2 regions of the Variovorax sp. Soil_C_19 genome follow, and region 2 is predicted to be linked to the other one. Evidence: riboswitches for the same ligand, from Rfam matches in the RefSeq annotation. Region 2 holds a riboswitch; the other holds the start of a gene.

Region 1 (7,171 bases), on a different contig from region 2:
TCGTAGGAGGCGGCGTCGAGCAGCGCGTCGAGCTGCGCAGGTTCGCTGAGCTTGACCTTGAAGAACCAGCCCGCGGCCAGCGGGTCGCTGTTGGCGAGCGAAGGATCGGCGCGCAGCGCCTCGTTCACTTCGGTGATCTCGCCCGACACGGGCATGAACACGTCGGCCGCGGCCTTCACCGATTCGACGACACCGGCCACTTCGCCCTGCGCGAAGGTCTTGCCCACGTCGGGCAGGTCGACGAACACCACGTCGCCGAGCGCATCCTGCGCATGCACGGTGATGCCGACGGTGGCCGCGTCGCCTTCGGCCGAGACCCATTCGTGGTCCTTGGTGTACTTGATGGTCATGTGAAAAAACTCCTCGTGGAAAAAATGAAATGCCGAGCTCAGCCGCGGTAGTAGCGCGTGGGCACGAAAGGCATGGCCGAGACTTCCATCGGAACGGGCTTGCCCCGCACGATGGCCTGCACGCGCGTGCCGGGCTCGGCGAAGGCCATGGCCACGTAGCCCATCGCGACCGGGCGGTCGGCCGTGGGGCCGAGCAGGCCGCTCGTCACGAGGCCTATGTCCTGGCCCTCGAACGATTGCAGCACCGTGCCGTCGCGCACCGGTATGCGCTCGAGCGCCACCAGGCCAACGCGCTTGCGCGTGAGCGTGTCGTGGTCGGTGCGGCCGGCCGCGCCCGACGTGGCCGATGCCAACTGCGCCAGCACCCGGGCCGCGCCCGGGAAGCCGCCTTCGCGCGCGCCGCCCGCGCGGCGCACCTTCTGGATCGCCCAGTTGAGCGAGGCCTCGACCGGCGTGGTGGTGGTGTCGATATCGTTGCCGTAAAGGCACAGGCCGGCCTCGAGCCGCAGCGAATTGCGCGCGCCCAGGCCGATCGGCTTGACCTCGGCCTGGGTGAGCAGCAGGCGGGCCAGGGCGTCGGCGTCACGGCCGGCGACCGAGATCTCGAAGCCGTCTTCGCCGGTGTAGCCGCTGCGCGTGACGAAGGCTGGAATGCCGCCGATCTGCACTGCGCCGCCGGTCATGAACACGAAGCGCTCGGCGCCGGGCGAGAGCCTTGCGAGCACCGCGGCGGCCTGCGGCCCCTGCAGCGCGAGCAGCGCGTGGTCGGGCAGGGGCTGCACCTCGCAGCGTGCGCCGATCTTCTGCTGGATGTGCGCGATGTCGGCCATCTTGCAGGCGCCGTTGACGATCACGAAGAGCGAGCCGTGCCCCTCGTTGAAGAACATCAGGTCGTCGAGGATGCCGCCTTCGTCGTTCAGCAGCAGGCCGTAGCGCTGCTTGCCCGGGGCCAGGTCGATCACGTCGACCGGCATCAGCGTCTCGAAGGCGGCGGCGGCGTCGGGCCCGACCAGGCGCAACTGGCCCATGTGCGAGATATCGAACAGCCCGGCCTGCTCGCGCGTATGGCGGTGCTCGGCCATCAGGCCGGCGGGGTACTGCACCGGCATCGAATAGCCGGCGAACGGCACCATGCGGGCGCCGAGCTCGACGTGCAGGTCGTGCAGCGGGGTCTTGAGCAATGGTTGTTGTTGGTCAGCGGAAGCAGCCACGGGGCACTCTCCAAAGGGGCAGTCGAATTCCATGGCGCAAGCCATGGGCCACCCCTGCTGTCCGCTTTACCTGAGAGATTCGCCCCACGATCGGGGTTTGCTCCTTCGGTGGGCCGTCGCCGCAAACGCGCGCTGCAACGGCCTCTCTCCAGCAAGGAAGCGACGGCGTTCGCTGTCGCTGTGTCAGTCCTTTTGCCTGAGCGTTCGGGGGTTCCCTGCGCCTTCGGCGGCCTCGCGTGGCGAAGCTCTCTCCTGACCCGGCGAGTGTAGTGGATCGCGCTGCGGGCCGGCCGCGCGGGACGGCGGCAGTTCCGCACGCAGATGGTCGAGAAAGGCGCTGACGCCCTGTGGCAGCGTGCGTCCGGCGAGGGTCTGGACCTCGACGGCGCGGCCGTTCATGCCGCGCTCGCGGATCGGTGCGGCATGCAGCTCGCCGCGCCGCGCACGGTCGCGCACCGTCACCTCGCCCGAAATCGACAGGCCGCCGCCGTGCAGCACGAAGTTGGTGAGCGACTCGAAATGGTTGCTGACCAGCACCGGGTCGAACACCAGCCGCCGCTGGCTGCAGCCGATGTCGAACAACTGGCGCACCGTGTTGTCGCGCTCTGGCAGGGCGATCGGATGCGGATGCATCTGCGCCAGCGTGACGGTGGAAAAGCGCGCGAGCGGATGGTCGGGCCGCATGATCGCGTGGACGGGCGCCGCCTGCATGTGCTGCACCTGGATGTCGCGCTCGGCAGCCCGGCTGTAGGTGAGGCCGATGTCCACGTCGCCATTGCGCACCGCCGCGGTTACCTGGGCCGGCGCCACCACGCGGAGGTGGAACAGGATGCCAGGGTGGCGGGCACGGAATTCGGCCATCGCGCCGGGCAGGAACTCGATGGCGAAGCCGGACGAACTGGCCAGGCGCACCAGGCCCCGGCGCAGACCCTGCAGCGCCTGGATGTCGGACACCACGCGGTCGGCCTCCATCGCGCCGCGGCGCGCATGCGCGGCCAGCAGTTCGCCGGCGGCGCTGGGCGCCATGCCGCGCGCGTGCCGCTCGAACAGCGGCACGCCGAGCAGTTCTTCCAATGCCGCCACCTGCCGGCTTACGGCCGAGGGCGACACGCTGAGCCGCGAGGCGGCCTCGCTCACGGAGCCGCTGCGAACCACCTCGAGAAAGTAGCGCAGCGCCGTGTCCTGCAGTCGGTCGGACAGCATCGAAAACCTTCCTAGGTTTGCGTAAAACGCAACGATTCTTGCAACAAACGGCGATTGTCGTATGGCTGGCGGGCGCTTATTCTGACTTCGTCCCGTCATTTTTCCGCAGGAGAGGCATGCACAAACCCCGATCGGCCACGCCGGCGCCGGTGGCTTCGGCCATCGTGGAACTCAGCGCCACAGCGCTTTCGCATGCCATCCATTCGCGCGAGGTCTCGTGCGTCGAAGTGCTCGATGCCTACCTGGCGCAGATCGACCGGCTCAATCCGGTGGTCAATGCCATCGTGGCGCACGCCGACCGCGATGCGCTGCACGCCCAGGCCCGCGAGCGCGACGACCAACTGGGGCAGGGCCGCAGCCTGGGGCCGATGCATGGCTTCCCGCAGGCGCCGAAGGACATCATGCCCGTGGCCGGCATGGTCACCACGCGCGGCTCGCCGATCTTCCGTGGCCAGGTCACGCCGGCCGACGCGGTGGTGTTCGAACGCATGCGTGCCGGCGGCGCGCTGTTCGTCGGCCGCACCAACACGCCCGAGTTCGGGCTCGGCGGCCACACCTACAACCCGGTGTACGGCGCCACGCGCAACGCCTTCGACCCGGCCCGCTCGGCAGGCGGCAGCAGCGGCGGCGCCGGCGTGGCGGTGGCGCTGCGCATGCTGCCGGTGGCCGACGGCTCCGACATGATGGGATCGCTGCGCACGCCGGCGGCCTTCAACAACGTGTATGGCCTGCGCACCTCGATCGGCTGCGTGCCGCACGGTCCCACCGAAGAGGTCTTCTTCCAGCAATTCAGCGTCGCCGGTCCGATGGCGCGCAACATCCCCGACCTGGCCATGCTGCTGGCCGTGCAGGCCGGTTTCGACGCCCGGCTGCCGCTCACGCACCGACAGGCGAAGGGCAGCGACTTCCTGCAACCGCTGGCGCGCGACTTCCGCGGCACGCGCATCGGCTGGCTCGGCGACCTGGGCGGCCATCTGCCCACCGAGCCCGGCGTGCTCGACACCTGCGCCGCGGCGCTGCGGCATTTCGAGGCGGCCGGCTGCAGCGTCGAGGCGGTGCTGCCGGCCTTCGACCTCGAGCAGTTGTGGCGCGCCTGGATCGACCTGCGCAGCTTTGCGGTGGCGGGCGCCAATGCCGCGCTCTACCATGACCCGGCACGGCGCGCGCTGCTCAAGCCCGAGGCGGTGTGGGAGATCGAGCGCGGCCTGCAGCTGAGCGGCATGCAGGTGTATGACGCCGCGCGCACGCGCTCGGCCTGGTACCAGGCACTGCGCGGGCTGTTCGCGCAGTTCGACTTCCTCGTGATGCCATCGGCGCAGGTGTTCCCCTTCGACCTGGTGCTCGACTGGCCGCACGAGGTGGGCGGCCGCGCGATGGACACCTACCACCGCTGGATGCAGGCAGTGGTTCCCGCCACCATGGCCGGCCTGCCGGCACTGGCGGCGCCCGCCGGCTTCGGTGCCGGCGGCCTGCCTGCCGGCCTGCAGATCATCGGCCCGGTGCAGGCCGACGCGGCCGTGCTGCAGATCGGCCATGCCTACGACGAGGCCAGCGGTCACGCACGGGTGCGAAGCCCCTTGCTCGGCTGACCGCCGTCTCGCCTCTTCCGTTTTTCTTGCCTGCCAACTGGAGCTTTGCACCGCCATGTCTCTCCGTCGTTCCCGTTTCCTCTCCCTTGCGTTCGTCGCTGCCGCGGCATGCGCGGTGCCCGCGATGGCGCTGGCCCAGCAGGGCTTTCCCGATCGTCCGATCAAGCTGGTGGTGCCCTATTCGCCGGGCGGCGCGACCGACATCCTCGGCCGGCTGATGGCCAACGCGATGGGCGAGAAGCTCGGGCAGCCGATCGTGGTCGAAAACCGCCCCGGTGCGTCTACGGTCGTCGCGGCCTCGCTGGTGGCCAAGGCGCCCGCCGACGGCTACACGCTGCTGCTGGGCGCCAGCACCACGCTCACGCTGAACCCGGCGATCCGCCCGAACCTTCCGTATGACCCGCTCGCGAGCTTCACGCCGCTCGGGTTGGTGGCCGACATGGGGCTGCTGCTGGTGGCCGGCAACGACACGCCGGGCAGTTCGCTCAAGGACATCGTGGCCCAGGCCAAGGCTGCGCCCGACAAGTTCTCGTACGGTAGCTTCGGCACCGGCTCGTCGGTGCATTTCGGCGGCGAGATGCTCAAGTCGGCGACCGGCATCCAGATGGTCCATGTGCCGTACAACGGCAGTTCACCGAGCCTCACGGCGCTGATGGGCGGACAGGTGCAGGTGGCGGTGGACACGGTGGTCGCGTCGGCGCCGCTCGTCAAGGCCGGGCGCATCCGGCCGATCGCCGCGCTCGGCGCGAAACGCCTGGCGCTGCTGCCCGACGTGCCGACGATGGCAGAGAGCGGCTATCCCGGGTTCGACATGAGCACCTGGTTCGCGCTGCTGGCGCCTGCGGGACTGCCCGCGCCCGTGCAGGCGAAGCTCGAGGCAGCGCTGGCCGCGAGCATGCGCGAGCCCGGCTTCCAGAAGAAGCTCGTCGAGATGGGGCTCACGCCGGCATGGGGCCCGGCCAGTGCGGTGCGCGAGCGCGTCGAGCGCGAGCTCCCGAAGATGCGGGCCGTGGCCGCGCAGGCCAACATCCAGGTCGACTGAGCAGGGTCTCCGACGCCCGCCGACGACCGGTTCAATGAACGGCCTGTGCTGCCGACGGCAGCAATTTTTCAATGCGCTCGCGCAGCGACTCGGCCCGCTCCGCGCCCGCGGTCTTCTCGACCTCGGCCAGCATCAATGCCGCGATCTCCAGCATCGCCTCGCGGTCGCGCGCCTCGCGCAGCGCGTCGCGCATCTGCAGCGCGAACGCCGGATCGCGCCGCACGAACATGCGCTCGCAGATGTCGAACAGGAACATCCGCGTGGTGGCGAGGGAGCGCTTGCCGTCGAAGGTGTCGGCGGCGTTGCCGGGCGCAGCGGCGGGCGGTGCGATGAGGGCGGCAGGCGCGGGAAACTGCAGGTAGCCGCGGTGCGCGAGCGCCTGCAGCGCCTGCTCGGCGTCGCCGCGGCTCGCGAACAGCGGGGCGAAGTCGCTCAGCGAGCGACGGCCGTCGGCCATCAGCAGCAGCGCGCGTTCGCGCTGCGTCAGGGTGCGCTGGCCGCCCCGGAGTTCGTCGCGTGCCTTGTCGGTCTTGATGGGGAACATGGCGCAACAGCCCTGGAATTCGAGGGCTGAAGCATCGCGGCGCGCGGTGACATCTTGATGAAGCTTTTGCCTTACATGGCGAAGGCTTCGGCGGCGCCCGGACTCAGCCCGCGGTTTCGCGGCGGATGAGCCAGCGGTCGTCCACGCGCTGGAACTCGAGCGTCTTGCGGCTCGTGTCGTTCAGCGCATCGGCGCGGTAGGTCTGCTTGAAGTGCGCGGTGGCGGTGGTGCCATGGATGCTGATGACGAGGTCGTCGACACCCACCTCGATGCGCGACTTGCCCTCGATGCGCTTGCGCCGGTCGGCTTCCCAGCCGCGGCGGTCGAGCTTGCCGCTCGGCACCGCCTCCGGCGCATAGACGGCGAAGTAGCGGTCCAGGTCCTTGGCGGCCCAGGCGGCGGCCCAGGCGCGCACCGCGGCATCGACTTCGGCGATGGCGGTGCCGGCCGTCGTGGGGGGAGATTCCGCCGCTGCAGAAGCAGCCCTGGCAGTCGGTGCCGGTGCGGCCGACGCCGCCGAGGCCTCGGGCCGAAACGCCACGTACCCCGTAAATCGCCAGCGCTTGCCCTCATCGAGCGAAAAGCTGAGCTTCTCGGAACCCGCCTTGCCATCGGCCAGCAGCGTGACGAACTCTACGTTGGCATAGGTGCCGGCGGGCAGGTCCTGCAGGCTGCCGTCGGCGCTGGTGGTGCGGCGCGTCACGCTCTGCCAGTCGCGCTGCTTCACGGCGCCGAGCGTCTGGCGCGCCTTGCGCGTGGTGTCGACGAAGGCGGCGCGCGGCACGCGCGACTTGAGCACGCGTGATGCGTTGTCCCACAGCGGCCCGAAGCGGTCTTCATCCAGCTGGCGCAGGGTGGCGTGCGCCCCTTGCAGCAGTTCGTCGGCCGACCGGCCCGCAGGGAGCTTGTCGGCCGCCGCGGCGCCAAGGGCGGCGGCTGCAAGAACCCAGCCGGCGAGAAGCTGCGTCGAGATGCGATGCATGGTGTCGTTCCCCCCTGTTTTCTTGTACGTGTGCGCGCAGGTCAGCGTGCGTACATCAGGTCGCGCACCGACAGCGAGATCCAGGGCACGTAGGTGATCACCATCAGGCACACCATGATCACCAGCACGAAGGGAATCAGGTGCTTCACTATTCGGTCGAGCGAGATGCGCGCCACGGTGCAGGCCGCGAACAGGTTCACGCCAAAGGGCGGCGTGATCATGCCGAGTGCGAGGTTCACCACCATGATGA
Region 2 (7,171 bases):
GCCAGTTCGTCCCCGGGTTCGACTTTCTGAAGAACCTCGCCGGGGGCGGCGCAAACCCGGCGGCCGCCCCCGGGCTGCCGAGCCTGGCGAGCTGGGTGGCGCCCACGCTGAGCGTGGAAGAACTCGACAAGCGCATCCAGGAACTCAAGACGGTGCAGTACTGGCTCGAGCAGAACGGCCATGCGCTGAAGGCCACGGTCCAGGCGCTGGAGGTGCAGAAGATGACGCTCTCGACTCTGCGCGGCATGAACGTGCGCATGGAGGACATCGCGAGCGCCTTCTCGAAACAGGCGGCCGCGGAACCCGCTGCCGCCGTGCCCCGGTCGGTAGCGGCAGAGCCTGCGGCGGGGGCCGATGAAGCGCCGGCGCCCGGCGTGGTCGATCCGATGCAGTGGTGGGGCTCGCTGACCGAGCAGTTCCAGCAGATCGCGAACTCGGCGCTGCAGGACGCGGCCCAGCTCAAGGTGCCCGCCATGGCGCAACCGATGGCCGATGCGGTCGGCAAGGCCATGCGCGGCAGCCCGTCCGCAACAACGCAGAAACCCGCCGCCAGGACGGCCGCTGCGAAGAAAACCCCACCCAAAAAGACGCCCACCGCCACGCGCAAGCGAACCACCGGCGGGCGTTGATCTCTTACATGCTCTCCTTCGAGAAAAAGAACGGAAGGCACGCACCATGAAACTGTTTCCTTCCGGCCACGCCACCCATCCGCAATGGCGCATGGCCGCCGGCCTCGTGCTGGCGCAGCTGCGCGCGCAGATGGCGCTGCCCGAATACGCCCCGTCGCCGACGCTCGGCCTGCTCTACATCACCGATCACTACGCCTCGGACGCGCAGGAGATCCTCGATCACCTGAGTGCCGAGCTGCCCGAAGTGACCGACTGGTCGGGCACGGTCGGCGTCGGCGTGGCGGCCAACAACGCCGAGTACTTCGACGAGCCCGGCCTGAGCCTCATGCTGTGCGCGCTGCCGAGCGACCAGTACCGCGTGTTCTCGGGCGTCGCGCCGCTCGGCAGCTCGGAAATGAGCGGTTTCGAGGCCCATACCGCGCTCGTGCATGCAGACCCCGCGACACCCGACTTGCCCGAACTGATCGGTGAAATGGCGGGCCGCACCGACACCGGCTACCTGTTCGGCGGGCTGTCGTCGGGCCGGGCCGGCGCGCTGCAGTTCGCGGTCGGCGGCAACGGCAACATCCGCGGCCATGGCGCCGCGGGCGGCGTGTTCTCGGGCGGGATGTCGGGCGTGGTGTTCGGCGAGGGCGTGCGGCTGGTGTCGCGCGTCACGCAGGGCTGCCAGCCGCTGCGCGCGGGGGCCGGGCGCGAGCGCGTGATCACCGAGGCCGACGGCAACCTGCTGCTCAAACTCGACGGCGAGCCGGCGCTCGACGTGCTGCTGGCGGAGCTGCAGGTGTCGCTCGAACGGCCGCAGGAGGCCATCGACGCGGTGCGCAACACGCTGGTGGGCCTGGCCGATGCGGGCAGCGACGGCATCCGCCGTACCGGCGACCTGGGCGCCGACGTGCTGGTGCGTCACATCATCGGGCTCGATCCGACGCGCCGCGGCGTGGCGATCGCCGACGTGGCCGAAGCCGGCATGCGGCTGAGCTTCTGCCGCCGCAACGCGCAGGCCGCGCGTGCGGACCTGATGCGCATCTGCGCCGAGATCCGCGAAGAGCTCGAGCCCGAGGAGCAGACGCTGGCCACCGCGCGCGCCGTGGCGGCCGGGGAGGCCGAGGCCGCGCCGCATCCGGCACGCCGCATCGCCGGCGCGGTGTACGTGAGCTGCTCGGGGCGCGGCGGTCCGCATTTCGGCGCACCCGGCGCCGAGCTGCAGATCGTGCGGCATGCGCTCGGCGACGTGCCGCTGGTCGGTTTCTTCGCGGCCGGCGAGATCGCGCGGCACCGGCTGTATGGGTACACCGGCGTGCTGACGGTGTTTGCGGCCGCCGACTGAACGCCGAAGTCCGTGTTCGGTCGGCCCTGGCTCAGCCCACGGCCGCCGCCATGACCCCGTGCGCCGGCCGCGGCATTCCCGTGAACGCGAAATCGACTTCGGGCGCGAGCCCGGTCACGATGCGCGCGATCGATTTGCCCGATCCGCAGGCATGCGTCCAGCCCAGCGTGCCGTGGCCGGTGTTGAGGTACAGGTTCGGCAGCTTCGTCTTGCCGATCATCGGTACGTTGCTCGGCGTCGCGGGGCGCAGGCCGGTCCAGAACTGCGCTTGTGTGGTGTCGCCGGCGCCGGGGAACAGTTCTTCGACGCGCCGCACGATGGCCTCGCAGCGCACGCGGTTCAGGTCGCGGTCGTAGCCGTTGAGTTCGGCCGTGCCCGCAATGCGCAGGCGGTCGCCCCCCTCGGCGCCCGGCGAGGTGTAGCGCGAGAACACGAGCTTGAATTCGTCGTCGGTGAGCGAGACCTGGTGCGCCTTCGAGGCGTCCTTGACCGGCAGCGTCACCGAGTAGCCCTTGGCCGGATAGATCGGCAGGCGGATGCCGAGCGGTGCCGCGACGAGCGGGCTCAGCGAGCCCATCGCGAGCACGAACGCATCGCCGCCGATGCGCTGGAAGCGGCCTTCGGGGTCGGTCGCCTCGACATGGTCGAGCCGGCCGCCGGCCTCGCGCAGCGCGGTCACCGTGTGGCTCATGAGGAACTTCACCCCGGCCGCTGCGGCGAGCCTGGCGAGTTCGCGCGCAAAGAGGTTCGCATCGCCCGACTCGTCTTCCGCGGTGTAGGTGGCGCCGGCCAGCTTCGGCCGGATGTGCGCGAGCGCGGGCTCGATGGCCACGGCCTCGTCGGCCGAGATCACCTGCCGCTCGCAGCCCAGCGCGCGCATCTGCTTGGCCGGCGCGAGGGCGGCATCGAACTCCTTCTGGGTCGTGTAGAAGTGCAGGATGCCTTGCGTGCGCTGGTCGTACGCCAGACTGGTGTCGCGGCGCAGCTGCTGCAGCACCTCGCGGCTGTAGGTGCCCAGCCGCACGATCTGCTCGATGTTGTGCCGGGTGCGCGCCGGTGTGCATTCGCGCAGGAACTGCAGGCCCCAGAGCCACTGGCGCATGTCGGCGCGCACGCGGAACAGCAGCGGTGCGTCTTCCTTGCCGAGCCACTGCAGCACCTTGAGCGGGGCGCCCGGATTGGCCCACGGTTCGGCATGGCTGACGGAGATCTGCCCGCCATTGGCGAAGCTGGTTTCTGCGGCCGGCGTGGCCTGCCGGTCGATCACGGTCACATCGTGGCCGAGCTGTTGAAGGTAATAAGCCGAGGTCACGCCGAGCAGGCCGGCGCCAAGAACGATCACGCGCATTTCAGGTACTTCTTTCGAGGTGCGCTTGGATGGCGGCGGGGTCGCTGTGCTTTGCATAGCGAGCAACCGGACGATCGCCGTCCAAGTTGCCGCTCCCCCTGTCCTCGGTACCTGAGAGATTCACCCGCTGCGCCCGCAGCGGGTTTGCTCCTTCGGCGCGTCACGCGGGGTGACGTCTCTCCAGACGGCGTGTCAGTTGGTGCAGTACAGGCCTCTTCGGCCGACCTGAGCGTTTATGGGAGTTTGCGCCTTCGGTGGGACAACGCATGTTGTCCGCTCTCCTGCAGTGGCGCGATTGTATGCGGGCGGCATGATCGCCCTGGCCCGATGGGATAATCGCCTGTTCAATCGCCGGGTGGCGATCGTTCCATTTCAGCAGGGGACTCCATGATCCTGGTAACCGGCGGCGCCGGCTTCATCGGCGCCAATTTCGTACTCGACTGGCTCGCGCAGAGCGATGAACCGGTCGTCAACCTCGACAAGCTGACCTACGCGGGCAACCTCGAGACGCTCGCCTCCCTCAAGGGCGATGCCCGGCACATCTTCGTGCAGGGCGACATCGGCGACAGCGCGCTCCTCGATCGCCTGCTGGCCGAACACAAGGTCCGCGCGGTGGTCAACTTCGCCGCCGAATCGCATGTGGACCGCTCGATCCACGGCCCCGAGGACTTCGTGCAGACCAACGTGCTCGGCACCTTCCGGCTGCTCGAGTCGGTGCGCGGCCATTGGAACGCGCTGCCGGCCGACCAGAAGGCCGCGTTCCGCTTCCTGCACGTGTCGACCGACGAGGTCTATGGCTCGCTCTCGAAGACCGATCCCGCCTTCACCGAAGACAACAAGTACGAGCCCAACAGCCCGTATTCGGCCAGCAAGGCCGCGAGCGACCACCTTGTGCGCGCCTGGCACCATACCTACGGCCTGCCGGTGGTCACCACCAACTGCTCGAACAACTACGGGCCGTTCCACTTTCCCGAGAAGCTGATCCCGCTGATGATCGTCAATGCACTCGCCGGCAAGCCGCTGCCGGTGTATGGCGACGGCATGCAGGTACGCGACTGGCTCTACGTGAAAGACCACTGCAGCGCCATCCGCCGCGTGCTCGAAGCCGGCCGACTCGGCGAGACCTACAACGTAGGCGGCTGGAACGAGAAGCCCAACATCGAGATCGTCAACACGGTGTGTGCGCTGCTCGACGAACTGCGCCCGCGCGCGGACGGCAAGCCCTACAAGGAGCAGATCAGCTACGTCACCGACCGTCCCGGCCATGACCGGCGCTATGCCATCGACGCGCGCAAGCTCGAGCGCGAGCTCGGCTGGAAGCCGGCCGAGACCTTCGACACCGGCATCCGCAAGACCGTCGAGTGGTACCTGGCCAACGGCGAATGGGTGCGCAACGTGCAAAGCGGCGCCTACCGCGAATGGGTCGAGAAGCAGTACGACACGAAGGACGCTGCATGAAGCTGCTGTTGCTGGGCAAGGGCGGACAGGTCGGCTGGGAGCTGCAGCGCAGCCTGGCGCCGCTGGGCGAACTCGTCGCGCTCGACTTCGACAGCACCGAGCTTCACGCCGACTTCAGCCGGCCCGAGCAACTCGCCGAGACGGTGCGCAAGGTGCGACCCGATGTCATAGTGAATGCGGCGGCGCACACGGCCGTCGACAAGGCCGAAAGCGAGCCCGAGTTCGCGCGCAAGCTCAACGCCACCTCGCCGGGCGTCGTGGCTGAGGCGGCGCAACAGGTTGGGGCGCTGATGGTGCATTACTCGACCGACTACGTCTTCGACGGCAGCGGCAGCACGCCCTGGAAGGAAGACGATGCGACCGGCCCCTTGAGCGTGTATGGCCGCACCAAGCTCGAAGGCGAGCAGCTGGTGGCCGCACACTGCGCGAGGCACCTGATCTTCCGCACCAGTTGGGTGTATGCGGCGCGCGGCGGCAACTTTGCCAAGACCATGCTGCGCCTGGCCAAGGAGCGCGACAAGCTGACCGTCATCGACGACCAGTTCGGCGCGCCGACCGGCGCGGAGCTGCTGGCCGACCTGACCGCGCATGCGATCCGCGCGACCTTGCAGGACCCCGCCAAGGCGGGCCTCTATCACGCGGTGGCTGGTGGCGTCACCACCTGGCATGGCTATGCGCGTTTCGTCATCGAGCAAGCGAAGGCGGCCGGCGTCGAGCTGAAGGCGGGGCCCGATGCGGTCGACCCCGTGCCCACGAGCGCCTTCCCCACGCCCGCCAGGCGTCCGCACAACTCGCGCCTCGACACCACGAAGCTGCAATCGACCTTCGGCCTGCGGCTGCCGCCATGGCAGGACGGCGTGGCACGCATGCTGCGCGAGACGCTCTGAACACAAGAAAAGGGAAAGAAGACCCAACAATGACCACGACGACAAAACGCAAGGGCATCATCCTGGCCGGCGGCTCCGGCACCCGCCTGCATCCCGCCACGCTCGCGATGAGCAAGCAGCTGCTGCCGGTGTACGACAAGCCGATGATCTACTACCCGCTGAGCACGCTGATGCTCGGCGGCATGCGCGACATCCTCATCATCAGCACGCCGCAGGACACGCCTCGTTTCCAGCAGTTGCTGGGCGACGGCAGCCAATGGGGCCTGAACCTGCAGTACGCGGTGCAGCCCAGCCCCGATGGTCTGGCGCAGGCGTTCATCATCGGCGAGAAGTTCGTGGCCAACGAGGCGAGCGCGCTGGTGCTGGGCGACAACATCTTCTACGGGCATGACCTCGCGCATCTGCTCTCCGGTGCCGATGCCAAGGACAAGGGCGCGACCGTCTTCGCCTACCACGTGCAGGATCCTGAGCGGTACGGCGTGGTGGCCTTCGACGCCGAGGGCAAGGCCAGCAGCATCGAAGAGAAGCCGGCCAAGCCCAAGAGCAGCTACGCCGTGACGGGCCTGTACTTCTACGACAACCAGGTGGTTGACATCGCCAAGGCCGTGAAGCCGAGCGCGCGCGGCGAGCTGGAGATCACGGCGGTCAACCAGGCCTACCTCGACATTGGCCAGCTCAACGTGCAGATCATGCAGCGCGGCTATGCCTGGCTCGATACCGGCACGCACGAGAGCTTGCTGGAGGCGGGGCAGTTCATCGCGACGCTCGAGCATCGGCAGGGGTTGAAGATCGCGTGCCCCGAAGAGATCGCCTGGCGCAACGGGTTCATCGACCGCGAGCAGCTCGCGCGACTCGCAGCGCCGCTGCAGAAGAATGGCTACGGCAAATACCTGAACCACCTGTTGGCCGAGGAGGTGCGCTCGTGAAAGCAACGCCCACCGCGATTCCGGAGGTGCTGGTCATCGAGCCGAAGGTGTTCGGCGATGCGCGCGGCTTCTTCTACGAGAGCTTCAACGGCAAGGCGTTCGACGAGGCCGTCGGGCGGCACGTCGAGTTCGTCCAGGACAACCATTCGCGCTCGGCCAAGGGGGTGCTGCGCGGGTTGCACTACCAGATCCAGCAGCCGCAGGGAAAGCTGGTGCGTGTGGTTCGGGGCGCGGTGTTCGATGTGGCGGTGGACATCCGCAAGTCGTCGCCGACCTTCGGCAAGTGGGTGGGTGTGGAGCTCAGCGAAGACAACCACAGGCAGTTGTGGGTGCCTGAGGGGTTCGCACACGGGTTCCTGGTGCTGAGCGAGACGGCGGAGTTTCTGTACAAGACCACGGATTACTACGCACCGGCGCATGAGCGTGCGATCGTCTGGAACGATCCGGACCTGGCAATCGAGTGGCCCGACGTCGGCCTCGCCCCGCAACTCTCGGCCAAGGATCAGGCCGCATCGAGGTTCGAGCGGGCCGAAGTCTTCAGCTGACGACAGCGTTTGCCGCGCTGGCCTTTGCCGCCAGAAGCATTCGCGCGAGCG

What was found. Region 2 has a riboswitch for glycine ahead of AC3A6R_RS19895 (D-amino acid dehydrogenase). Riboswitches for the same ligand answer to the same signal wherever they lie in the genome.
Region 1: linked by a shared signal. The riboswitch ahead of gcvT (glycine cleavage system aminomethyltransferase GcvT) and the one ahead of AC3A6R_RS19895 (D-amino acid dehydrogenase) in region 2 are both predicted to bind glycine.

What each region holds. Positions count from the first base shown of each region.
Region 1 is NZ_JBDGIV010000019.1:11,659-18,829, forward strand. Features, by position in the region: gene gcvH (glycine cleavage system protein GcvH) at 1-350, opposite strand, end outside; gene gcvT (glycine cleavage system aminomethyltransferase GcvT) at 389-1,561, opposite strand; glycine riboswitch at 1,609-1,723, opposite strand; glycine riboswitch at 1,736-1,826, opposite strand; partial or broken gene AC3A6R_RS24555 (LysR family transcriptional regulator) at 1,862-2,764, opposite strand; gene AC3A6R_RS24560 (amidase) at 2,881-4,353, shown strand; gene AC3A6R_RS24565 (Bug family tripartite tricarboxylate transporter substrate binding protein) at 4,409-5,395, shown strand; gene AC3A6R_RS24570 (hypothetical protein) at 5,427-5,939, opposite strand; gene AC3A6R_RS24575 (DUF4019 domain-containing protein) at 6,043-6,921, opposite strand; gene AC3A6R_RS24580 (TRAP transporter large permease) at 6,963-7,171, opposite strand, start outside.
Region 2 is NZ_JBDGIV010000011.1:80,322-87,492, forward strand. Features, by position in the region: gene AC3A6R_RS19885 (PhaM family polyhydroxyalkanoate granule multifunctional regulatory protein) at 1-629, shown strand, start outside; gene AC3A6R_RS19890 (FIST signal transduction protein) at 676-1,956, shown strand; gene AC3A6R_RS19895 (D-amino acid dehydrogenase) at 1,988-3,304, opposite strand; glycine riboswitch at 3,393-3,498, opposite strand; glycine riboswitch at 3,502-3,598, opposite strand; gene rfbB (dTDP-glucose 4,6-dehydratase) at 3,692-4,762, shown strand; gene rfbD (dTDP-4-dehydrorhamnose reductase) at 4,759-5,649, shown strand; gene rfbA (glucose-1-phosphate thymidylyltransferase RfbA) at 5,679-6,575, shown strand; gene rfbC (dTDP-4-dehydrorhamnose 3,5-epimerase) at 6,572-7,120, shown strand; gene AC3A6R_RS19920 (GDP-mannose 4,6-dehydratase) at 7,113-7,171, opposite strand, start outside.